Regions from separate parts of the Paenibacillus sp. GYB006 genome, predicted to be linked through region 3. Evidence: riboswitches for the same ligand, from Rfam matches in the RefSeq annotation. Region 3 holds a riboswitch; each other region holds the start of a gene.

Region 1 (8,012 bases), on a different contig from region 3:
AAAGGTTATACAGGCCAAGGATGTCCGTCAAGTATTACAGTACGTTGAAACTGGTAATGCTGACGCAGGTTTCGTATATAAAACGGATGCCATTCTTTCTAAAGTCAACATTGTACATACGGTTGATCCAGAGCTTTACACACCTATCCATTATCCAGTCGGCATTACTGGGGCAAGTAAACATAAAGAGGAGGCCAAAGTATTCTATGAATTCCTCAAATCTGATGAGGCCAAGACCATATTTCAGAAGTACGGGTTTAAAGGCCTTTAGTTTGCGGTGCCTATGATTGACTGGAATTTATTTTGGGCACCCGTACGATTGTCACTGATTATCGCATTGCTCTCAAGCATGGTAACGATCATTGTAGGAAGCTTACTCGCAAAATGGATGTCCAGGAAAACATTCCGCGGTAAGCTTTTTCTCGAGACTGCATTCATGCTGCCCATTGTACTGCCCCCTACCGTTGTTGGATTTTTGTTACTTGTTCTTTTTGGCAGAAACAGCTTCGTCGGTTCAGTAATTGAGCGTATATTTAATGCTCCACTTCTATTTACATGGTGGGCAGCCGTTATTGCTTCGATTGTTGTTTCTTTTCCTCTTGTCTATCAGACGATGAAAGTTGGATTTTCGTCCGTTGATAGGGAGCTTGAAGCAGCTGGACGTTCCATCGGTGCAAATGAATGGCAAGTCTTTCGTTATATTACACTTCCTCTTGTATGGCCTTCTCTTATGACCGCCTATATACTTGGATTCGCCCGTTCACTTGGGGAATTTGGGGCTACACTCATGATTGCAGGCAATATCCCAGGAAAAACGCAGACTGTACCCACTGCTATATATATTGCTGTAGACAGCGGTAATACAACCATGGCTTGGGTGTGGACCGTCTCTATTATTGTTATTTCTTTCCTCCTTTTACTAATAACAGGCCGTAATAAAACGACATAAAATGATAACATCTTTGTAATGATCAGCCCAACAACCCGTTAATTCTAAAAATACGGGTTGTTTTTTTGGTATATTCTTACCAACTAACTAGAAAATAAAGGATATTATATGAAATAATAGATAAATATTTTGTAATAAAAATAAGAAAATTAATAATTTTGGTTACAATATTGTAACCAAAAAAGGTGTTTCAGTTCTTTAGATTAGTGATAAAATACCCCTTTTAAAGGAACTTAACCTCTCTACATAAGTATATAACTAAAAATTCTGCCAAGTTTTAGTGTGCAAAAGGTGAATCGCTGGTTACAAAATTGTAACATTCAACGCTTTTTTTATTATATATTAGTTACAGTTGATTAATATTAATAAAGCCGAATCTACTACTTAGTACGGGGGACGATTTACATACTTGGGGTGAATGGATGATGAAGATCCTAGAGTACCTTCTACTCAAACCCGTCAACTAACCTCGGAGGCTAATGGAGGAATAAATAATAATGATGAAATTTGGTAAATGTATGTTGTTAACTACTCTGCTTGGAGCAGGCTTAGTACTCGGAAATTCGCAAGTGGATGCATCTTCTTCAAGTTCAAATAGTGTAAATGTACAACTTAATGATAGTCTTGTTAATTTTGAAGATGCTTCTCCTTTTCTAGATAATAACGATAGAACGCAAGTTCCATTACGTAAACTTGCAGAAGAAATGAATTATACCGTAAGTTCTTCTAAATCAGGTTCAACTACAACGGTTACTATTAAAAAGAATGGAACCACGATTAAAATTAAAACAGGTTCTACAACAGCAACAGTCAATGGAAAAAGTGTAAGTCTTGATACTCAAGTATTTATTCGCGATAGCCGTACATACGTTCCACTTCGTTTTGTATCCGAAGCCATGGGAAGTGAAGTTGTTTGGAAAAAGAGCTACTCTCTTGTTATGGTAAGTACTACAGGTAAAACATATAGCCCGATTCTTGTAGGGAATGATCATGTAAAAGGAACGAGTATTGTTCAAGAAGCTACAAAATATATAGGTACACCTTATGTATATGGAGGCTCTACTCCAAGCGGATTTGACTGCTCTGGTTTCGTGAAATATGTTTTTGAGAAACACAATGTATCCCTTCCGCGTACAGCAGCTTCCATGTATAAGACAGGAACTTCTGTATCAAAGAGTAATCTGAAGCAAGGCGATCTTGTTTTCTTTAATACAACAGGTTCTGTCTCTCATGTTGGCATTTACGTTGGAAACAATAGTTTCATTTCTGCCACTACTTCCAGTGGTATTAAAATCGACAGCTTGAGTAACACTTACTGGGGTCCTAAATATGTAGGAGCAAAAAGTGTACTCTAATATCATAGATTAGAATGATAAGAAGACATTCACTCCGCGTGTTGGAGATGAATGTCTTCTTTTTGTCTTGTAAGATTTCTTATGGTGACTTTGAGTTATAGCGTGAGCAGGATCAGAGCCGAGAAAAATGAACGTCAGGCCATACGTAGAATGTTCACCAATGTCTACGTCAGTGTGGTTCACGAGTATATTGTTTTGATGGAGTATATTGTCCATCGGGTACATGAATGTACCACAGGCCGCACAAGGACACAGAACCAAGGTTTGTTGTTGTCTAACCATTCGCGTTCCTCTACTCTTCTCGAGGCACTAACTATAGTCAAAAAAGGTACGGCTCCTCAACTGTTTTGAGGAGCCGTACCTTTTCTTTATAAGAAGACTTTTAAGCAGTCTCCTTTAAGAACATCTTTTTTTGACTTCAATATTATAAATTCCTATTTTGTGAATACATGATTCCCTATTGTTTTTATAATAGGACGCGCTTTACTCCAAGCCGATGTAGCAATCTTAGGATTATAATAATAGAGCGCTCCCCCTGTTGGATCTTCGCCATTCAGCGCACGCTTCGCTGCTACATAAGCAGATGAATTAGGAGTGAGGTTATACTGGCCGTCATCCACCGCAGTAAACTGTCTAGGATGAAGGATAACATCTTTTATAGAACTTGGGAACTGATTAGACTGGACCCGGTTAAGGATGACAGCAGCTACCGCCACCTGTCCTTTTAATGATTCGCCCCTCGCTTCACCATTTACGGCTTTAGCCAAAGCATTCAGTGTAGTTCCTGCGGCAGGCACCTTAGCCTTCAAAGCGGATATCGTTCGTTTGCCTGCCTTTCCGTCTACAGCAAGACCACTCCGCTTCTGGAAGGTTTGAACGGCTTTCTCTGTTTGCGATCCATAGTATCCGGTTACGCCAGCAGACAAGTAGCCTAGCGTTCGGAGTCTCTCTTGCAGCTCTACAACTTCAGAGTGCTGAGTTCCTTTTTGAAGAAGCATTGCACTGGCCGGGGAAGCCGCTCCTACTGTACCTATTGCTATCGATCCGCTTAAAAGCAAACCTGCTGTGATTTTTTTCCATTTTTTGTTGTTATTTAATTTGTTCATATATCCTATGACAACCTCCAGATTCGTGATGTAAGTGTAATAGTGGGATCTGGCTTTGCCGATCCTGAAAAAAAAAGCCGGGAGAAAGGGAATTGTTCCTGCTTTCTCCCGGCGACGTGTTTTTCAAGTGCACTCATTCTTACAAATTCAATATTTATTTTGTAAAAGATTTATTTTGTGAAAACATGATTACCAAGTCTTTGTGTAACTGGCCTAGAACTCATCCAAGAAGATGAAGCATACTTCGGATTATAGAAGTATAGAGCACCTTTGGAAGGGTCATATCCTGTCAAAGCTCTGCGTGCTGCCTCATAAGCACCCGCCGTTGGCACACTTAGTTTGCCATCCGCTGCAGGTGTGAATTGTCCTTTTTGAAAAATCACGTTCGTAATGGCGTTCGGAAACGCCGAATTCTGAACCCGATTTAGAATGACAGCACCTACTGCAACTTGTCCAGTAAATGATTCTCCGCCAGCTTCATCTTGAATAATACCTGCCAGATGTTTTAACACTTTGTTATTAATCGGCGCTTTGGCTTTCAGTTTGGCTTCTGTCTTGGGACCAACCTTTCCATCGACAGCTAAGTTGTTCACCCTTTGGAATTTCTTCACAGCCGCAACCGTTTTGTCACCATAGTAACCGCTGATGCCAGCCCAGAAATATTTTATTTTATTCAGTCTTTCTTGGACCTCAACTACTTCGGAACTTCTACTACCCTTCTGTAGTGTCGCAGCACTAGCTGTTGATGATGCACCTAGTATGGAAAGAGCACAGGCACATGTTAAGATAAGTGTGGGTATTTTTTTCATTAGTCTTACATATCCTCCGTTTCATTCGTGATCAGATGCCTTGCATAAAAAAATCTCATCACTGAATTTGGCGGCGCTAAAAGTAACACCTAATGTGTACTATAACATAAGTTACAATTTTGTTACATCTGTCGATGGACCTAATCTACAAGTTCGGTGCCTTTTGTTTCCTTACCTAGCACGAGTACCGCTGCTGCACCAACTAATACCGTAACAAAGAACAAAGTGAATATTGTACTAAAAGAAACCCCTTTTTGGACCAAAAGACCTACAAGAAGCGGTGCAATAACGCCTCCTATTCGGCCAACAGACGCAGATAACCCCACTCCAGTAGAACGTGTTCTCAGCGGATATAGTTCCGGTGTGTATGCATACATGCCTCCCCAAGCTCCCAGATTAAAGAAAGAAAGTGACATTCCTGCAATAATTAAGGATAATTCGGAGCTGGCATTTCCAAACCAAAGCGCACTGAATCCTGTCATCACTAAATATACGACAAGCACAAATTTTCTCCCGAATTTCTCAATAAAGTAAGCCGCAGTAAAATAACCAGGCAACTGTGCGAGTGTCATAATAAGTACATACTGAAAACTTTTGACGAGTTCATATCCTTTTGATGTCATGACACTTGGCAACCATAAAAACATGCCATAGTAAGAAAATACAACCGTAAACCATAAGATCCATAACATCAGTGTGGTCTTCCGATGTTCTACGGACCAAACTGATTTGAATTTCTCTCCAAAGGTAACTTTTTTCAGTTCCTTTTTCTTCTTGAATTCAGGTGGATCCTGAATGGCTTTGCGTAAGTACAGCGCATAAAATGCCGGTAGTGCACCGATTAGAAAAGCTACACGCCATCCATACTCGGGGATGATGAAAAAAGAAATGAGAGCCGAAATAATCCAGCCTGCAGCCCAAAAACTTTCAAGCAGAACAACGGCTCGTCCTCTTTCCTTAGCAGATACCGATTCTGATACCAGCGTTGATGCGACTGGCAGTTCTCCTCCAAGACCAACCCCTGCAACAAAGCGAATGAGGCAAAGGAACACATACCCTGTAGCTAAAGCAGAAAATCCACTTGCTACCGAGAAAATAAGCAGCGTCCACATTAAAACGGCTTTTCTTCCATACTTATCAGCCAGCGTCCCTGCGAGGGCAGCTCCAACGACCATACCAATAGAAGTGGAACTTGTGATCAGCCCTACTTCGCCTGGACTGAGGAGCCATTCCTTCGCCAAAGCAGCTACGATAAAGGACATCATACCTACTTCCATGGCATCAAACATCCAGCTCAGCCCGGCGCTAAAGAGCAGCTTACGTTGTTTCGGATTCTGTAAGACTTCGAGTTTACTCATCGTAATACTTTTGCTCCCTTATGTAATGTATTTGAAGTGGAACCCATCATCTTATTTATAATGATTTAAGACAGCCTGTCAACAAAAAAAGAGAACAGTCTGCTTATGAAGTAAGCATACTCTTCTCTTTTTTCTACTAACTCTTATTTCCGCAACAAGATTTAGGTTTTCCTATTTATTTTCTTTACGAACAAGAGATACATCATCCTTCATTTTCTCATACCACACTTCATAATGATGTACCGCAAGTCCTGCAAAGGAATGATGTTTTGTGCCAAGTTCAGCCGCTGTTTCCATCTCTGATTCCATATTCGTAACTGCTTTCCGGTAAAAGGTTAGATGTTCGCCTTCCTCGGTATGACCAAGCTCGGCACCGATCCATACCTTCTTGTCCAGCTCATCTGCTTCAGCAAGTTCTTCCTTGGAGAGATCGTACATCTGCTGACCGCTGTCTCGATAAGCCATGATGGCAATTGCATCAAACTGATCAATCATCCACCGGCTAAGTGTACTCTTACCATCTGGACTTTCTCGCTTATCAAGCCAAAAAGGAACCGCTGCGCTCATATAGAGGCTTCCTTCAGACCCTGCCTGAATCCACTCTTCTATATTTGCGCTCCATTCTGCAATGACTGCTTGCTCCTCTTGTTCCCAGCGCCGCAATTGATACGGCTCGACATCGAACTGCACACCTGCAAACTGCTCCTCTGGTGCTGCTTCCTGGTTAAATTTCTTTACCCATTCCACCCATACGGTGCCTTCTTCTCGTTTTTCTGTATAAGCCCAGTCTGCATGACCATTGAGTGCATGGACTGAAATGTCGTGAGCTTGTGCTTCCGCATTAAAATGCCTGTATGCTTCATCAGACACGCTTTCCTTCGTTTGCAGAAAAACAGTATTCACCTTTTGTTCTGCTAAGAACATCACAATTTCATCTGTACGCTCTTCAATAATCGAAGCATCCCATAGCCATGTCGCTTTATTTTCATTCACCTCAGGTGATTTCAGCATGAAATACAGGATAAGTAAAAGGACAAAGATGATTAATAAGCTGCTTCCTTTTACCCATGCCGGCCATGTATTCCATGCATACCCTCCTTTACTCGGTGGCTTCTTCGCAGCGTTCACCGTATCTTTTTTAAGCAAATACCGCTTCTTCCTGCGACGTCACGGGATGCTGTACAGAGTGGCCTATTTTATAGATGTGCGGTAATGGGTATTCTTTGAATGCATTACGAGTGTCAAGTACAGGTACGCCCAGCGATGCGATTTCATCATACTCTAGATTTTTATGGTTCGTAATTAGAACGATGCAGTCATATCCTTTGAAGTTAGCTGGGTTATACTCCACGCTATGAACCGTTTCTCCATGTTTATCGCGGAAAGTATCTGCATACGGATCAAAGTACTCTACATTCGCACCTGCTTCTTTAAAGAGCTCGTAAACTTCAAGAGCAGGAGATTCACGAAGGTCCGCAATGTTTGGTTTGTATGCCATACCGAGCAGCAAAATGTTTGATTTACGAATGGATTTCGCATATTCATTCAGAATGGTTGCTGTTTTGTTCATTACGTAATACGGCATATTCTCATTAGTGGATTGAGCAAGTTCAATAAATTGGCTGTAGAATCTAAAACCTTTCGCTTTCCAGGATAAGTACATTGGATCAAGCGGAATGCAGTGTCCACCGATACCTGGGCCCGGATAGAATGGCATAAAGCCAAATGGTTTTGTAGCAGCTGCGTCAATTACTTCCCAAATATCAATTCCCATGCGGTCACACATCATCGCCATTTCATTCACAAACGCAATATTTACACTGCGGAATGTATTTTCAAGCAGCTTGGACATCTCTGCAATTTTTGGATTGGATACAGGAACTACCGTTTCTACATACTGGCTGTACAGTGCTGCTCCGAGTTTTAAGCACTCTTCTGTAGTACCGCCAATTACTTTTGGTGTATTAAAAGTAGTAAATCTGCCGTTTGACGGATCCACACGTTCTGGTGAGAAGCAGAGGAAATAATCTTCTCCTACTTTTTTACCAATCGCTTCAAGTTTATGCTCAATCAATTCTTCCGTTGTACCAGGATAAGTTGTGCTCTCAAGCGTGATGAGCATACCTTCCTTCATATGCAATTTGATTTGGTCTACCACGGTTTCAATGTATGATGTATCCGGATCCTGGTTTTCACTGAGCGGTGTTGGCACACAGATACTTAGTGCATCGATCACACGCAACATGCTGTAATCTGTTGTTGGCTGAAAGCGACCGCTTTGCATTACCGTTTTCAGGTCTTCCGAAGAAATATCATGAATATAGGACTCGCCTTGATAAATACTCTCCACTTTGGATGGGTCTAAATCAATACCGATTACCGTAAATCCTTGCTTCACCATTTCTACTGCGAGCGGCAGGCCAACATATCCTAGC
Region 2 (8,012 bases), on a different contig from region 3:
ACAATATCGTCGATAGATGATGAAAAACACGCCGAAATGGATAATCGGCGTGTTTTAAGGGGAGGAAGAGGGTGTTTAATACGAGGAGAGTTTTGATGGAGTTCTGGATGCCTTAGTGCCTTCTTCAGGAAAAGGAAAGTTAGGAAGAAAGGGTTGGATGGTGAAACGGGAGGGGTGAAATACAGAGGTGTCAGACAGATCTATTTTGTTCCATTCCTGATCTAAATGTTCTCCTAATGTTCTATATAGTTGTTCAAGTTCGTTTGGTTTCAAAGAAAGGAGTTGTCTTGCGTGAAGGAAGCACACGTTCTTGGCAGCGTGGAGATAGCTAGATACGGCGTTTAAGAGGGGGACGCCAATCTCGTAATTAATCCAAGCATGTACGACAGGCAAAGAGATGACAGTGCCGTACTGTTCGGCGGCTGTTTCAAGTGGAGAAAAGTCCATCCATGGATGCAATGCTTTGGCTAACTTGATAAGTCGTTTTCCCGATGCTCTTGGTGAATTCCGCTGTTCTGCAGGAGAGTGTTGAACATGAAGCGTCTTATCGATAAGTGCTATTCTCCGGTAATCTTGCTTAGCAGCAGCGCTGTATGTTCCTTTGATGGCCAGACCTTCGATTCTGATGAGATTAGGGTAAAGTTCGTGACGCATAAACGTATCCAGATCCTGCGTAGTACAGACCATTCCTCTCTCAATCTTTGACTTAAGTCCGAAAGAGTGAGAAAACCCTCCTACCTGAAGTGAGGAATCAAGCAATTTTACATAATCGAGCAGCTTATTTCCTCGGTTCATTCCGTTCGCCTCCCTGAATTATGGTGATGATGGAATTTATAAAAAGCGGAGATTGATTATTATGTTATATCAATGTTATGTTTGTGAAATTTCCGTTCTATTTGATACCTATTCTTACATATAAAAACTGGTAAAGTCAACATAAATCTCTATATTTATAATTATACGTTATGTAAATTAACGTCAACTTAACGTAAAATGAGTGTTTGATTCCTTGTTTTATGTTTTTGTCATGTAAAAAAAAGGAAATTAAATTTTTTTTGGTTTTTGTCTTTACATGATATAGGTTTATGTGTATAATATATTTTGTTGGCACGAAAACGTTGCTGATGAACAAGATACGCGGTCGTGGTGGAATGGCAGACACGCTACCTTGAGGGGGTAGTGGGTGTATACCCGTGGAGGTTCGAGTCCTCTCGACCGCATCAGACAGAAAGAGACCTGAAGTTATAACTTCAAGGTCTCTTTTTTTTGTGCTCTTATCCCTTAACGTGATAAGAGCTTTGTGATATCAGCTTCAATTTTGTCCGGGGTCGTCTGCGGACTGTATCTTTTTACAATGTGTCCTTCTTGATCCACAAGAAATTTAGTGAAGTTCCATTTGATCGCTTTCGATCCTAGAATACCAGGTGCCGTGGTCGTTAGATATTTGAAGAGGGGATGAGCATCTTCTCCGTTCACATTTACTTTCTCAAACATAGGGAAACTGACACCGTAATTCATCTGGCAAAATTCAGCGATATCATCACTTGTCCCTGGTTCTTGACTCGCGAATTGATTACTTGGAAAACCGAGTACTTCAAAAGACTGCTGATTAAATTTATCATAGAGTTCTTGTAATCCTTTGAACTGCGGTGATAATCCGCATTTGCTGGCGGTATTAACGATAAGCATAACCTTACCTTTATAAGCTGACATATGAAGTTCCTGCCCTTTCAGGGTATTAACATTGAAATCATAAATGGACATAGATTGACCCACCGCCTCGTCTTTTTCTTCTTATTATAAGAGAATAGATAAGGGGTTTACAATATTTTCTACAATTAAATTTTAAACAATTAATAAAGGGGGTTGAACAATGTGAGGCAAGTATATATCTTGTCTTCTTAAGGTTTAAACAAAATATATGTAATACTGAGATACAAAGAGATTAGAGGATATGGAAGCCTTATTGTTTCGTTTTTTGGGTGAATTTAGGGGGATATGGCGTAATATTGACTGAAGTGAGCTCTAGAATACCTTTACACCGTTCTGCTTCGGGTGTATGATTCATATCGTAAATCTTGAGCACAAAGAAAGACGAGTTACATTTTATAAAACAATAGAAATTCTCATTACTATGCTTGCTGAATTTTCGTCTTGATGTATTCAAACGAAAAACGGGGGAACCAATGATAGCAGGGCTGCTTGGATCGGTGTAAAAGTTGGTTCTAGGAACTTTGTTGGGGTGAATCTTTATTCGTCGAATGACAGTGCCATTCGATGTGTAAGGAAGGGCGACTCTCATCGTCCGAATCCGACAGCTAACCTCGTAAGCTAATAACTTGAGAGAGGAATGATGAATCTTGTGATCGTTTATCGACCGCAGGGGCGCTAACCCTCTGTGGTTTTTTATTGTTTTCTACGCTGAATTTTTAGATTCATCTATTTATTTTCGGGTGGATCTTTTATAAAAACGGGGGAACCAAACGGGAATGAACAGTCGAAAGATTGTTTATTCCAAGGGGTGAATTTCCGGGTCGTCAGGCCGGGAATAGGGCAACTCTCTCTTGTCCGAATCCGGCAGCTAACCTCGTAAGCGTATATAGGGAGAGGCAGCAGAACCGTGAGCACCCGAGAGGGTAATCGGGAATTTTCGTAATTCCTTATATTCCTATTCGGGTGGGAGAGCGCCGGCATGCCTTCAGATGTACATGGTGTTCTTTTTTTGTTGTCTTTTCAATCATAGGGAGGCTTACACAATGAATAATGAAATCATTTTGGTTACTGCACCTAATGAAGCAGCTCGAAATTTTATTCGGTTACTAATGTACAAAAAGCTGTCCTTTGCCGTTCTCACGAATAGCGCACAGGAAGAAAAAAAGGTTAGAAGGCTTGGAGTGCAGCATATTATCCGTATGGATACTGCGTTTGCTCATAAATGGGCGTTGCCCGATGCAACAGTAGGACGGATATTTTTGTTTGAGAACAGCATGAATTTAACCTGTCGCTTTCTGCAAATATGCAGACCATGGACACAAAAACCGATAACGATCATTACTCAACAGAATCATCCTCGGGGTGTATACCGGGGGATGGGAGCGAATCATATCATTTTCACCATCAAGGGTGAAGTCGGATTCTTGTTGAACGAAGAACGAGCTGCTGTTAATTAGAATGTTTTTCGCCATGAAATGATAAATGTAGAAGTGGTTTTACATCTATTGATGTAGTAGGGTAGGTATTCTTACTATGATTGCGGAACAAATCTTGCATTGCTATAATGGTCAAATAAGATACACGTAGTGTGAGACTCATGATCATCATGGGTCTTTTTTATATGGAAGATCATTGTAACTTGAAAGGTTGAGACAATAGATGGGAATGTGGTCTGACGTAAAGTGGCTTTTTTTTGATGTAGGGGACACGCTTGTCGATGAATGGATACCGGTGGACCATATTATGAATCAGTTTGTTGAGCGTGCTGCAGATCGAGGTTATTCCATTACGATTCAGGATGTGAGGGAGAAGTTTATTGAAAGTTACTCTAATTTTATTGATTCTCCCATGCAGTATGCAATCTCTCAGTTGATTGAGAAGGAAGAGGACAAGGCTTATATTCGGCCTAGGCTGAAATTCCGTAAAGAACTGGAGACTCCTTACCCAGAAGCTAAAAAAATTCTTGCTCAGCTCGGTGAATATTACCGAATTGGGGTTATTGCGAATCAGAGTCCAGGTACGGCTGAACGGCTTCATCAATATGGTTTTAGTTCTTATGTTGATGTTATCGCTTGTTCTGCAGAACAAGGATTAGCTAAACCGGACGTGAGACTGTATGAATATGCTTTGCAAAAAGCAGGATGCGCTCCTTCGGAAGCAGTTATGATTGGGGATCGGATTGATAATGATATTGTTCCTGCTAAATTACTTGGAATGAAAACCATCCGTATTTTACAAGGGTATGGAAGATATCAACCCTCTACAGGTGCAGGTGATACGCCGGATTGTACCATATCCAGTTTGGATGAATTAATAGCACTGCTCTTATAATCTTGGCTTGAAAAAGAGCGAAAAAAATAGTCTGCACAGTAGAATTACTACGATGCAGACTTTTTTTTATACTCAGAAAAGGGTTAATGCGAGCAGACATATATTTAAGATGACAATGATTCCTGCAATGGTCCAAGATAAGATGCTTAGCCATTTTTTGTTGACGAATTCACCCATCATTTTTTTACTGCTTGTAAACATGACAAGCGGAATGACGGCAAAAGGAAGCTGCAGTGATAAAATGACTTGGCTCAGAATCAGCAGATCGGTGGTACCTTTCTCACCTGCAATCGCCGTAACAATGACAGCAGGGATAATGGCAATCAGCCGGGTCGCAAGTCGTCTTAGCCATGCAGGCAATCTGATATTAAGGAAACCCTCCATTACAATCTGACCGGACAGTGTACCGGTAAGGGTTGAGTTTTGCCCTGAAGCGAGCAGTGCAATCCCGAATAAAATACTGGCTACCGTTGTTCCGAGAAGCGGGGTAAGCAGATGATATGCATCTGTTATATCTGCTACATTAAACATGCCTGCTTGGTGAAACGCTGCTGCGGAGACCACGAGGATCGCGCCATTGATAAACATGGCAATGGTCAGGGCGATCGTCGAGTCAATCGTCGTATAATGGATCGCTTCTTTTTTGGCTTTAACTGTATTTTCAATCTTGCGTGACTTCACGATAGAAGAATGAAGATATAGATTATGCGGCATTACTGTTGCGCCGAGGATACCGATTGCTATATAGAGCATTTCAGGATTACGCAGCACTTCGGCATCGGGAACGAGACCTTGCATGATACCGGAACTGCTGGGATGCGCCATAAACAAATCAATCCCAAAACAAATCGCGATGGTACCCATTAAGACGATGACGATACTTTCTAAAGTCCGAACTCCTTTATTCTGAAGGAGTAGAATCAGCAGAACATCGACTGCTGTAATAATAACCCCATACAGAATGGGGATGCCAAACAACAAATTAAGTGCAATGGCTGAACCAATGACTTCTGCAAGATCCGTAGCTGCAATGGCTAGTTCTGCGAGAACCCAAAGCACAACAACAACGGCGGGATTAAAACGGTCACGACATGCCTCAGCAAGGTCTTTACCTGTAACAAGTCCCAGCTTGCCTGAAAGCGTCTGGAGTACAACGGCCATGAGATTAGACAGGACGATGACAAACAGCAGGCGATACCCGAACTGGGATCCACCGGCGATATCTGTTGCCCAGTTCCCTGGGTCCATGTAACCAACCGCAACAAGGAAGCCGGGTCCGGTAAAAGCGAGTAGCTTACGAAACCAGGATGCGTCTGTAGGCACCGTAAGAGAACCCGTATAACTTCCACCTCCAGTTTCTCCTCCCGATAAAGAATACATTGAATTTTGTTTTTGTTTTTTAGAAAAACTCATAAGATGTCACCTGTTTCTATTGGAAATGAAAATTACAAATGAAAATCTGATTTTTTTCAGAAAATATATCTTGTGTTTACAAAATATATTGTACTACTTCAATTTTATTTGTCTAGTGCAACATTTATGCGCGGGTGAAATAAATGAAAAATGCGGGATGTGTTCATTTATACATATAAACTAAAATCAATTGAATAACTCATTAAAACGATAAATTTGTAACGATACATAGACAAATAGAAGCGTTTTGATCCACAAAAAAAACAAGCAAAGGATAGGAATGCTAACTTTGCTTGCTAAAGTATCTTCTATAGATATGGAATTAGGGTGAATCTTCATCCTAATTGTGGATAAACTTCAGACCACATGACATCCATAATTCCTTGAATATTATTTTCCTCGCTATTGATCGCGATCACCGCTTCTTTATCAGGTATGATGACAAGCAGCTGACCGAAAGCTCCATCTGCACGATATGCCTCGTGAGTACACATCCAGAACTGACAGCCGTATCCGACTCCCCAGTCTCCTTCAGCAGGGGTGTTTATATGTTTGCGGGTAGCATAAGTGATCCAAGACTCTGGGATTAATTGTTCATCATTCCATTTTCCTTTGTTCAATAGCAGCTGACCGAACCGTACCAATTCTTCAGTGCTGATTCTAAGTCCAGTACAACCAAGTGTAACGCCAAGCCGTGAACTATCCCACTTCACGTCGTAAATCCCGAGCGGAGTAAATAGCCGAGGAACCAAATAATCCCGAACCGTTTCACCCACTGCCGCTTGCACAAGAGCAGATATCATAAAAGTATCTCCGCTGCTGTATGTAAATTGTTCTCCCGGTGCACGGTCTAAAGGTAAGGAGAGATAATGCTTCGCCCAGTCTTTTTCTATGAGAGAATTACGCTCTTGGGCCCACAATGGAGGGTTATCATGTCCTGTTGACATCGTCAGCAGTTCATATAATGTGATTTCTCCAGGGGAAGGGATTCTAGGGTGCATAGATTTATGAGTCGTAGAGTAAGAGAAGAATTCACTGAGTTTTGTATGGAGTGACAGCTTTCCTTCTTCTAGTGCAAGACCCACCGCCATACTGGTAAAAGATTTACTAACCGAATGCTGCAAGCGACGCTCATCTTTTGTTAAATCCCAGGCGCCAGCGGGCTTCCCGCCTTGTAGAATTCGAACAGAGCAGACATGTAGCTTGTTTTTCTTCACTTGTTGGACAAATCCCGTTAGATCAATCGTCATGACAACCTTCCTTTCCTGCCTATTTAGGTCAAGGGAGCATCAGTAACTTATTACATGGACGGAACATTTCAGATTACAGGGTTATTTTTCCGAAAATATGGTATTACAGGCGTGTAATTAAGTCAATATTAGGATATTAAACCAAAAACAACAAACAATTAGAGAGTTTAACTTCCTTAGATGTACAGATAAAGATGAATAGCACCCATAGTTCTTCTTACGACGAACATCTATAGTAGATCTATCTATACGGCGAACATCTATAGAAGATCTCTATATATAGAAGGAATACAACTAGTTGTCCTCGACTCTCAGAAAGTAGTTAACTTTATTCAATTTGTTTTATTTTCTGTGAGAAGTTTAAAAATAAATATGCACGAACATCACATCCTAACATAACAAGATAGGAAACAAGATGTTAATAACACTAAATTTACTAGGATAAGGAGCGATTAAGATGGAAGCATTGTATACAGCAAGCGCAACCGTACGCGGAGGAAGAGATGGATCTTTTGAAACATCAGATGGTGTACTTCGCCACGACTTATCTACTCCAAAAGAATTGGGCGGTGCAGGCGGGAACGCTACGAACCCAGAACAACTATTTGCAGCAGGTTATGGTGCATGTTACGAAAGCGCACTGAGCAATATTGCTCGTAAAGAAGGCGTGAAAATTAGTGATGTAGAAATCACAAGCAATGTAATGATTGGGAAGGATCCGAAAGATGACGGATTCCAACTTGCCGTTCGTCTCGATGTGAAGATCCCAGGTATAGACCGTGCGCAGGCAGAAGATTTGGCTAAGAAAGCACACGATTTCTGTCCTTATTCCAAAGCTACACGTGGTAACATCCCAGTTGAACTTAACGTCATTTAAGTGAACTAATAAAAATCATGTTTGAATAGACGATCTCTTGCGAGAGATATAAAAGAGACCTTGGTGGGTACGCCAAGGTCTCCTCTTTTGTAAGTGACTTTACGATCCAATCAAATATTGTTTCCATACAGGGGTATATTGATTTGACATCAGGGTTAAAATTCTTTAATATGACTAAGTACTAATATGTACGTGGCATGAATAAATTTGAAATCACAGGTGATTACATGTCTTATAGACCCCAGATTGTTGACTTAACAACTGCTAGCCGCAATGAAGAAGCGGGACTTTACGAATTTACAATGAAGCTTAAGGATGGAACGCTTTGTCGTGCATTTTATTCTAACAAACCAGAATGGCACATGACTAGCATTAGCCGTCTTCAGAAGACTCCATGCCCGATTTGCCGTAAAGATTTCATCTGTAAA
Region 3 (8,012 bases):
CGTGTCATTGTTACGAATAACGGAATTGCGAATGTGAATAATGCTGTATTGTCCGATATTTTAGCAGCTGAAAGTACTTTTGTACCCGGAAGTGTTACCGTTGATGGAAATTCCCGAATAGACGCAAACCCAGCGGGCGGGATTAATCTAGGCACGATTGCACCAGGGAATGCAATGACCGTAACTTTTGACGTGAGAGTGAATACGCTGCCAAGTGCTCCTTACACCATTCAAAACCGTTCATCCGTCAGTTTTACCTCCGGTGCTTTTACAGGTGCTTCCTATTCCAACACAGTGAGCATCCCGATCTACCAGCCCATTTTTCAATTACTCAAAACAGCCGACTCGTCAAACGTGACCGTAGGCGATACCGTAACCTATTTCTTAAATTTGACGAACACAGGCAATTTACCGGGAATTGTAACTTTAACGGATGACTTACCTGATGGAGCCGTTTTGGTTCCAAATAGTGTACTCATCAATGGAGTTCCTCAGCCCGGGGTGAATCCGGAAACAGGGATTCCTGTTGGTAGTGTAGCTCCCGGATCGAATATCAATATCACCGTAACTTTACAGATCATCGTTGACACGCTTCCAGAATTACAACAACTGATCAATCAAGCATTTGGAACATTTACTTACGCACCCCCTGATGGTCGATTGCTCGGCGGCAATTTTAGTTCTAACCCGCTCGTGATTCCTGTCTCATCACCAAATGTAACGGTTGTAAAGACGACCTCCACAGGAGATGCTGTTGTTGGCGATACCATCACTTATACCGTAGTTATTACCAATAACGGAATCGTAGAAGTGGAGAATGTCGTTATGGTAGACCCCGTACCTGCCGGTACTGAATTTGTTCCTGAAAGTGTAATTGTGGATGGAAACGTTAGACCTAACGCCAATCCAAATACTGGAGTTACGGTTGGGACCATTCAGGAGGGAGCTTTCTCAACAATTACATTCCAAGTACAGGTCGTTACGATATGAATTCGCAGAATAGAAGGAATTATGTAGTAAACAATCAATCTTCTGTCCGTTTTGCATCAGGCCGTTTTGAAGGTGTGTCTTATTCCAATATGGTATCTATACCGCTAACAGGTGCTATTCTCACACTCAAAAAAAGTGCCTCTATGGAACAAGTGACACTCGACAGCATCGTTATGTATCAGCTTGAAATAGAGAATACAGGGAATGCCCCTGCGGAAGTTACGCTAATCGATACACTTCCGGAGGGCACCTCCTTTATTCCCAACAGCCTCTTGAAAGATGGTGTTCCTGTACCAGGCGCCAATCCGCAAGAGGGTCTGCAAATTGGGATCTTGCCGATCAACCAGAAAGTTACGATTCAGTTCCAGATCATTATAAGCAGCATTCCTGATTCTTTAACTCTTACCAACGTGGCCACAGCAAGCTTTACATTCCAAGCGATGGATGGTCGTCTCATTACAAAAGAGCTCATCTCTAATCCTGTCACCTTATTCGTATCTCCCTCTCAATTATCCATTTACTATTATGCCAATACGAATCAGACTTTTGAGGGAGATATCATTACTTTTTTTATACAAATCACGAATACAGGAAGAGAAGATATCAGAAATGCCGTAGTTAGCACCTTATTGTCGGATGACGAGGTGGCATTTGTTCCGGGCAGTGTGGTGATTGATGGTCTCCTCGCTCCTGATCTTGATCCATTCGCAGGTATTACAATACCTGTTGTTGCTGCAAACTCAACGACCCAAATATCGTATCAGGTGAGAATAGAGAAAAGGACAACTTCGACTCCTCTTACGAGTGTTGCAACGTTACTTTATCTCAATCAGGGAGAAGAAATTACAATTCGTTCAAACCCGGTGTCTATCTCTTATTTGTTACCGGTATTAACAATTTCCGTAAAGATAACGCCTGTTCAAGTAACCTATGAGGATACAGTTACTTATGAAGTACTTATCCAAAATGAAGGAGAGATTCCCGTAGAGGCAGTCTATGACTTACTTCAAGCCCCAGAGCTCAACCTGGTTCCGGGTACAGTAAAAGTAAACGGGATTCTACGACCTGAGGTTTCTTTAGCGACGGGACTTCCTTTAGGCACTTTAATTCCACACTCCAGCATATATATCACTTTTGAATCGAAAGTTTCTGTGATCCCTAACTCCATTGTTCCTACTGAAGAATGGGTTAACCGTTCACGGCTGACATACACATTTCGAATCAATGATGGAAGGTCGGTTCAACTGACAACGCTAGCTCTTACTCCTGTTTTTTTCTATGCTCCGCGCATACTGCTTCATGTTCTCACATCACCGAAATATGTGGAGCCAGGTGACGATATTCTATTTGAGATAACTATTCGGAATTCAGGAAATACGAAAGCAGATTTGTTGCTGCCCTTACCTGCTCCAGGTGTGTCTACCATTCTAAATGGCTCTATTCAGTGGTCTGATCATAAACGTGAGCTAACCGTGCTTGAGATGGAGCAGCAGACCGTGCAAATTACAGATATTCAGCCTGGGGAATTAGTCCAAATAATCTACACACTTCATGTGCAAGTGTTTCCACTCTTTAGACCTGCGCGGGAACGGGATGAATATGTGTTTTCTGACACGATCCAGGCCCTTTGCACTTATAACTTTAATGACCGTATACACTCCTTTGAAGTGGTATCTAATGTCTATGAAATTGTCTTTACTGAGCACGATGAATAAAAAAATCGAAAGGCCCAGCTGCATTATTTTAAGCAGCTGGGCCTCTTTTATCGTCTTTTTTAGTAAATTAGTCAGTATTCATATATCTATCATATTTCTGTTAATAAGGGATAAACAACACTCATGTTCACAAAGGTGAAATAAATTCGAGAAAAAGATAACGAAATTAGTAAAATCAGGTTGATAATTCATTCGCCCAATGTTAAAATTCGTTGTAGAGAAAGTAACATTTTCGTAATCATTGTTGTAACTAATTGTTATCATTAACATGAATATACAAGGTGCAATCACGATAACCGCCGAATTCTTACGCACCTAAGAAGCGGGGGACCCGCCTACCATGGGTGAATTGATCTCGAAACAGAGTGATCATAGGGTACCTTCAACCGAATCCTTAGCTAACCTCGCAGGCATTGGAAGGAGTATTACATTTTGAAAAAGAAACTCGCATCAGCAGCATTAGGACTATCATTACTATTCACCGCAGGACTCGGGCAAGCTTCCGCTTCTGTACTTTCTACCACAGTAAATAACACAGTTGGTGTTCCTTATAAATACGGCGGTACTACACTCACAGGGTTTGATTGCTCTGGGTTTACTCGTTATGTATACAAAAAATTAGGTGTAACTTTACCTCACAGTTCGAAACAACAATACAAAAAAGGCACATCAGTTAAGAAATCCGCTCTAACCAAAGGCGATCTTGTATTCTTTAATACAAGCGGTAAAGGCATTTCGCATGTTGGAATATACCTAAGCGATAACAATTTTGTCTCCGCTACCTCCTCTAAAGGTATCGCCATTACACCCATTAATAAGGGTTATTGGAGTTCAAAATATTATGGTGCTAAGCGTGTACTTAGTTCATCAGCAGCGAAAAAGGCCGACTTATAGTATACATATAAACTGCCACCACGATTATGAAACTTCAGAATTTGAACATATGAAGAAAGGTCAGAGAATTACTCCTCTGACCTTTTTTCCTGATTTAAATTTGGCTGCTTTTGGCAATGACATAAGGCTGCTTGGCATCACCGATCAGTGTGCAATCTGCCGTTAAATGTACATCTTTATCAAGGATTACATTCTCCAGCACTGTATTCTCCTCAATTACACATTTCTGCATGATGATCGAATTTCGAATTTGAGCCCCTTTGTGAACTTTGACTCCTCTAAAAATAATACTGTTCTCGACCTGCCCTCCAATAATACAACCATTCGCAATCAAAGAGTTGCTTACTTCCGCATTCTCGAGAAACCTAGTCGGTGGTTCATATTTGATTTTGGTATGGATCTCATATTGTTTGAACAAACGTTGATATTGTTCTTGATTAAGTAGATCCATACTATTGCGATAATAACTTTCTACCGAGTTAATAACGGTATGGTATCCATCAAAAGCAAAACCAGCAATGTTTAAGTTATGCAAATTATCTTGGATTCCATCACGGAAGAAGTAATCTTGACCATGCGCAATACAATGATCTACTAATTTCAGAAACAATTGTTTTTCCATAATAAAAGCACCGAGATATATATTAGGATGATCACCTTCTTGATGAATTCCCGTAACTTTTACACCGTCCACATCGACCCGTACACAGGACTCATGTTCAGGAAGGATCTCATCTACTTTTTTATAAAGAAGAGTGACATCGGCTTGCTGAGAGATATGAAACTGATACATTTCCCGGTAATCCATGGAGTAAATATGCTGACTGCCGGTATGAATAATATGGGTACCTTTGGCTCGAAGAAAATAATCACGATTATTATGAAAATGTTGCAGATCGCCTTTGGAACGGTCCGTAGGATCATTCCAGTCTGGCGGAAGTATAAAGAGACCCCCGTGTTTGCGATCTAGGTCCCATGGAGCCCCCTGCCCCAAATGATCCAGCAGCGACCGATACTTTCGGCGTACAAACAGCGCGGTATGATGAATGTTAGAATGCATTAAATTGGACAAAACAAAATCGATCAAACGATACCTACCCGCAAAAGGAACGGCAGCACCACAACGAAAATATGTTAATTCATTCATTAACTCGAGCTCTTGATCCAGGTTCACTACACCCATGAGATGTTGCATACTAGGTCACCGTCCTCACTCATATTTAGCTAAGTCCATACGTATGTTGTCGATATGTCTGATCAATTAGTAAAATTTCATCTTCCTGGTCTCCATTACCCCCAACAACAGAGTAATCTTCAATCATCGTTCCTTCGCTTACAATCGCCCGATGAAGTCTAACATTCTTTCCTATTTTCACTTTAGGCATAATCACTGAATCCGTAACCACACTTCCTTCCCCGATCTCGACCCCATAAAATAATACCGATTTGCTGACTTCCCCTTCGACAATGCAGCCTTCATTTACGATACTGTTACGAACCTTTCCTTTTGTACCAATATAGCCCGCCGGTTCATTTGGATTACGTGAATAGATACGCCACTGCGGATCATTTAAATTCAAGGGAGGATCGTCGCTTAACAGATCCATATTCGCCTCCCATAAGCTCTTAACCGTCCCTACATCTTTCCAGTAACCGCTGAATGGATAAGCATACAGCTTCTTCTCATTCTTGAGAAGAAGTGGAATAATATCATGACCGAAGTCATAGGTAGAATCCGGATCTTGTTCACTCTCAAGAAGATGTTGTCTCAGGACAGACCATCTGAACATATATACTCCCATAGATGCCAGCGTACTCTTCGGATGTTCAGGCTTCTCTTCAAACTCATAAATCTCATAATTGTTTTTTGTATTCAAAATGCCAAACCGGCTTGCTTCATGTAAAGGAACATCAATGACCGAAATCGTGCAATCCGAATTTTGGTTTTTGTGATATTGAAGCATGGCATCATAATTCATCTTATAGATATGGTCACCTGATAAGATCAGTACATGCTCTGGTTCAAATTGATCAACAAAATTTAAATTCCGATAAATCGCATCTGCCGTACCTCTGTACCAGTTATTACTCCCCTCTCTCTCATGAGGTGGAAGAACAAACACGCCTCCATTTCGGCGATTTAAATCCCAATCACTGCCGATCCCTACATACGAATGGAGCACCAAAGGCTCAAACTGTGTTAGTACGCCTACCGTATCAATTCCCGAATTCGCACAATTACTCAGCGGGAAATCAATAATGCGGTAAGTACCCCCAAAATAAACAGCAGGCTTAGCTAAAGTCTTCGTCAGCCCTTTCAATCGTTTACCCTGACCTCCGGCCAGTAACATAGCTACCACTTCTTTTTTGTTCATAAAAAAGCCTCCTCAAGATGTAGAATTGTATAACAGCTGCTTAAGTGAGTAGAAATAAGCAAATAACAAATTGAAGATGCCTGTGACTGGACATTAGAAGGTTAAACGCCTGTATAGTAGAGGTAACACCATGGAGGTTGGTCTTAGAAGATGGTTATTAGGGAGGTGAAAACTTATAAAGGGTGTTTCATAAGAAAAAATTCTCTATGTTGTTAATTTATGTATACACAGTTCTATTTCATTATAATCATCAAAATTCCTTCCTAAAAAGCAGTGTTATCATAATTTTCATTAAAAACCTGAAACACGGTCTAGGAAAGTCTACAATTTTATACCTATTCCTTCTTTTTTCGTCTTGCATTCAGAGGCACCTGATAGTACAATACGGCTTTGAGTGTAGCAAAACGAATTATAGCTTAGAAAGGGGATTATTCCCATGGAACTTCTCAAATCCACTTTGCCCGGTGTAGGTATGAAGTATCAACTGGAAACCAAATCAGGTTCTAATTTCATCATTGTTCACCATGAAGATGGACGTCGTGAAATTTACTGTACAGATCCAGAAGATCAGGAGAACATCCGATGCATCGCTGAGTTAGAGGATGAGGAGTGTATGTTGCTCTCTAGTATTATAGGCGGTTGGAACGAATAATAAAAAAAGAAATGGACAGTCCCATCTTTTCTCTACCCGAGAACAAGATCAAGACTGTCCTTTTTAATTTGTTCATAAAGCATCCAGCTCCAGTAAAAATTGAAAGGTAGCTCCCTTCCCTTCATCACTACTGACGCTGATCGTGCCTCCCATAACTTCAACCAACCGTTTTGAAATGGCCAGTCCAAGACCGGTTCCACCGTATTTTCGATTAATTGAAGTATCTAACTGTGAGAATGATTGAAACAATTCATTCTGTTTATGAAGTGGAATTCCGATACCAGTATCTTGAATTTGAAATACGAGGAGTTTTCGATTCGCCAGATGCGTGTTCATCTGTTCAATTTGTATAACCACTTCTCCATCATTCGTAAATTTAATTCCATTACTAATTAAGTTAATTAAGATTTGCTTGATCTTCGTTTCATCACCTAAAAAGGTTTCTGGGATATTCTCATCATAATTTTGTATAAGTCGAATCCCTTTTTCTTCTGCTGAAGCGATAAATAAATCATGCACCTCATGAAGTGCTTCAATTAAGGAGAATGGCTCGTGAACCACTTCTATTTTTCCGGCTTCGATCTTACTAAAATCAAGCAGTTCCCCAAACATTTGCATGAGTGTGTTGCTGCTGTTCGCAATAATCTCTGTATATGACTTTTGCTCCTCATCGAGATCTGTATCCATTAATAATGAAGTCATCCCCACGATCCCGTTCATCGGCGTCCGCAGTTCGTGACTCATCATCGCAAGAAATTCTGATTTGGCCCGGTCTGCATGAATCGCTTCTTCTTTTGCCTTCATAATCTCTTTAATCGAAGTAATATCTCTAATCACAACGACTGCACCTTTACGTTCACCCCGATCGATTAAAGGAGTAACTTGATACTCGGCAATAAACGTACTTCCGTCTTTGCGTCCAAAGACCTCTTCTTTCACGCAGTGACTCTCCCCGGACAGAATGCTTTGATATATTGGCATCTTTTCTGGTGCGTATGGATAATGGTTTTCATTGAATTGCAAAAATTGATTCGTCAGTTTAAGACCGATCGCTTCCTCTTGATATATGCCGAGCAGTTCGGCTCCTTTTTTATTCAAATAAGTCAGATGCCCCTCATGATCTACGCCAAATATACATTCATCTACTGCATTAAAAATAAGTTCAAGTTGGTTGCTGAGATTCTCGATTTCCTGAAGATGCCGTCTACTTTCTGTTATGTCGCTAGTAATCCCGTAAACACCTACCACCTTACCGTTTAAAATCGTAGGAACATTGATTACATTTGCCTCAATGGAATGACCTTCTTTATGAAGCATACGTATATGGTACGATTGCGGGATCCCTTTGGAAGCCATAGAAAAGTGATAATTGGTCTTCTCTATAGA

The links. A riboswitch is a leader RNA that binds a small molecule or an ion and turns the genes downstream of it on or off. The one in region 3 is predicted to bind cyclic di-AMP.
Region 1: it holds a riboswitch for cyclic di-AMP, as region 3 does, so the genes downstream of both, PV403_RS16790 (C40 family peptidase) here and PV403_RS20360 (C40 family peptidase) in region 3, are expected to answer to the same signal.
Region 2: it holds a riboswitch for cyclic di-AMP, as region 3 does, so the genes downstream of both, PV403_RS00845 (hypothetical protein) here and PV403_RS20360 (C40 family peptidase) in region 3, are expected to answer to the same signal.

What each region holds. Positions count from the first base shown of each region.
Region 1 is NZ_JARBDA010000007.1:114,572-122,583, forward strand. Features, by position in the region: gene modA (molybdate ABC transporter substrate-binding protein) at 1-271, shown strand, start outside; gene modB (molybdate ABC transporter permease subunit) at 284-949, shown strand; cyclic di-AMP (ydaO/yuaA leader) riboswitch at 1,309-1,442, shown strand; gene PV403_RS16790 (C40 family peptidase) at 1,447-2,304, shown strand; gene PV403_RS16795 (cell wall hydrolase) at 2,739-3,410, opposite strand; gene PV403_RS16800 (cell wall hydrolase) at 3,581-4,219, opposite strand; gene PV403_RS16805 (MFS transporter) at 4,360-5,577, opposite strand; gene PV403_RS16810 (hypothetical protein) at 5,749-6,723, opposite strand; gene PV403_RS16815 (nucleotide sugar dehydrogenase) at 6,716-8,012, opposite strand, start outside.
Region 2 is NZ_JARBDA010000001.1:175,604-183,615, forward strand. Features, by position in the region: gene PV403_RS00830 (urease accessory protein UreF) at 76-795, opposite strand; tRNA gene PV403_RS00835 (tRNA-Leu) at 1,138-1,220, shown strand; gene PV403_RS00840 (glutathione peroxidase) at 1,282-1,764, opposite strand; cyclic di-AMP (ydaO/yuaA leader) riboswitch at 2,130-2,349, shown strand; cyclic di-AMP (ydaO/yuaA leader) riboswitch at 2,442-2,612, shown strand; gene PV403_RS00845 (hypothetical protein) at 2,757-3,170, shown strand; gene PV403_RS00850 (HAD family hydrolase) at 3,373-4,044, shown strand; gene PV403_RS00855 (Nramp family divalent metal transporter) at 4,117-5,424, opposite strand; gene PV403_RS00860 (serine hydrolase domain-containing protein) at 5,793-6,707, opposite strand; gene PV403_RS00865 (organic hydroperoxide resistance protein) at 7,165-7,584, shown strand; gene PV403_RS00870 (hypothetical protein) at 7,812-8,012, shown strand, end outside.
Region 3 is NZ_JARBDA010000013.1:52,328-60,339, reverse strand. Features, by position in the region: gene PV403_RS20370 (DUF7507 domain-containing protein) at 1-990, shown strand, start outside; gene PV403_RS20365 (DUF11 domain-containing protein) at 987-2,705, shown strand; cyclic di-AMP (ydaO/yuaA leader) riboswitch at 2,993-3,133, shown strand; gene PV403_RS20360 (C40 family peptidase) at 3,138-3,599, shown strand; gene glgD (glucose-1-phosphate adenylyltransferase subunit GlgD) at 3,694-4,794, opposite strand; gene PV403_RS20350 (glucose-1-phosphate adenylyltransferase) at 4,820-5,974, opposite strand; gene PV403_RS20345 (hypothetical protein) at 6,411-6,626, shown strand; gene PV403_RS20340 (PAS domain-containing protein) at 6,699-8,012, opposite strand, start outside.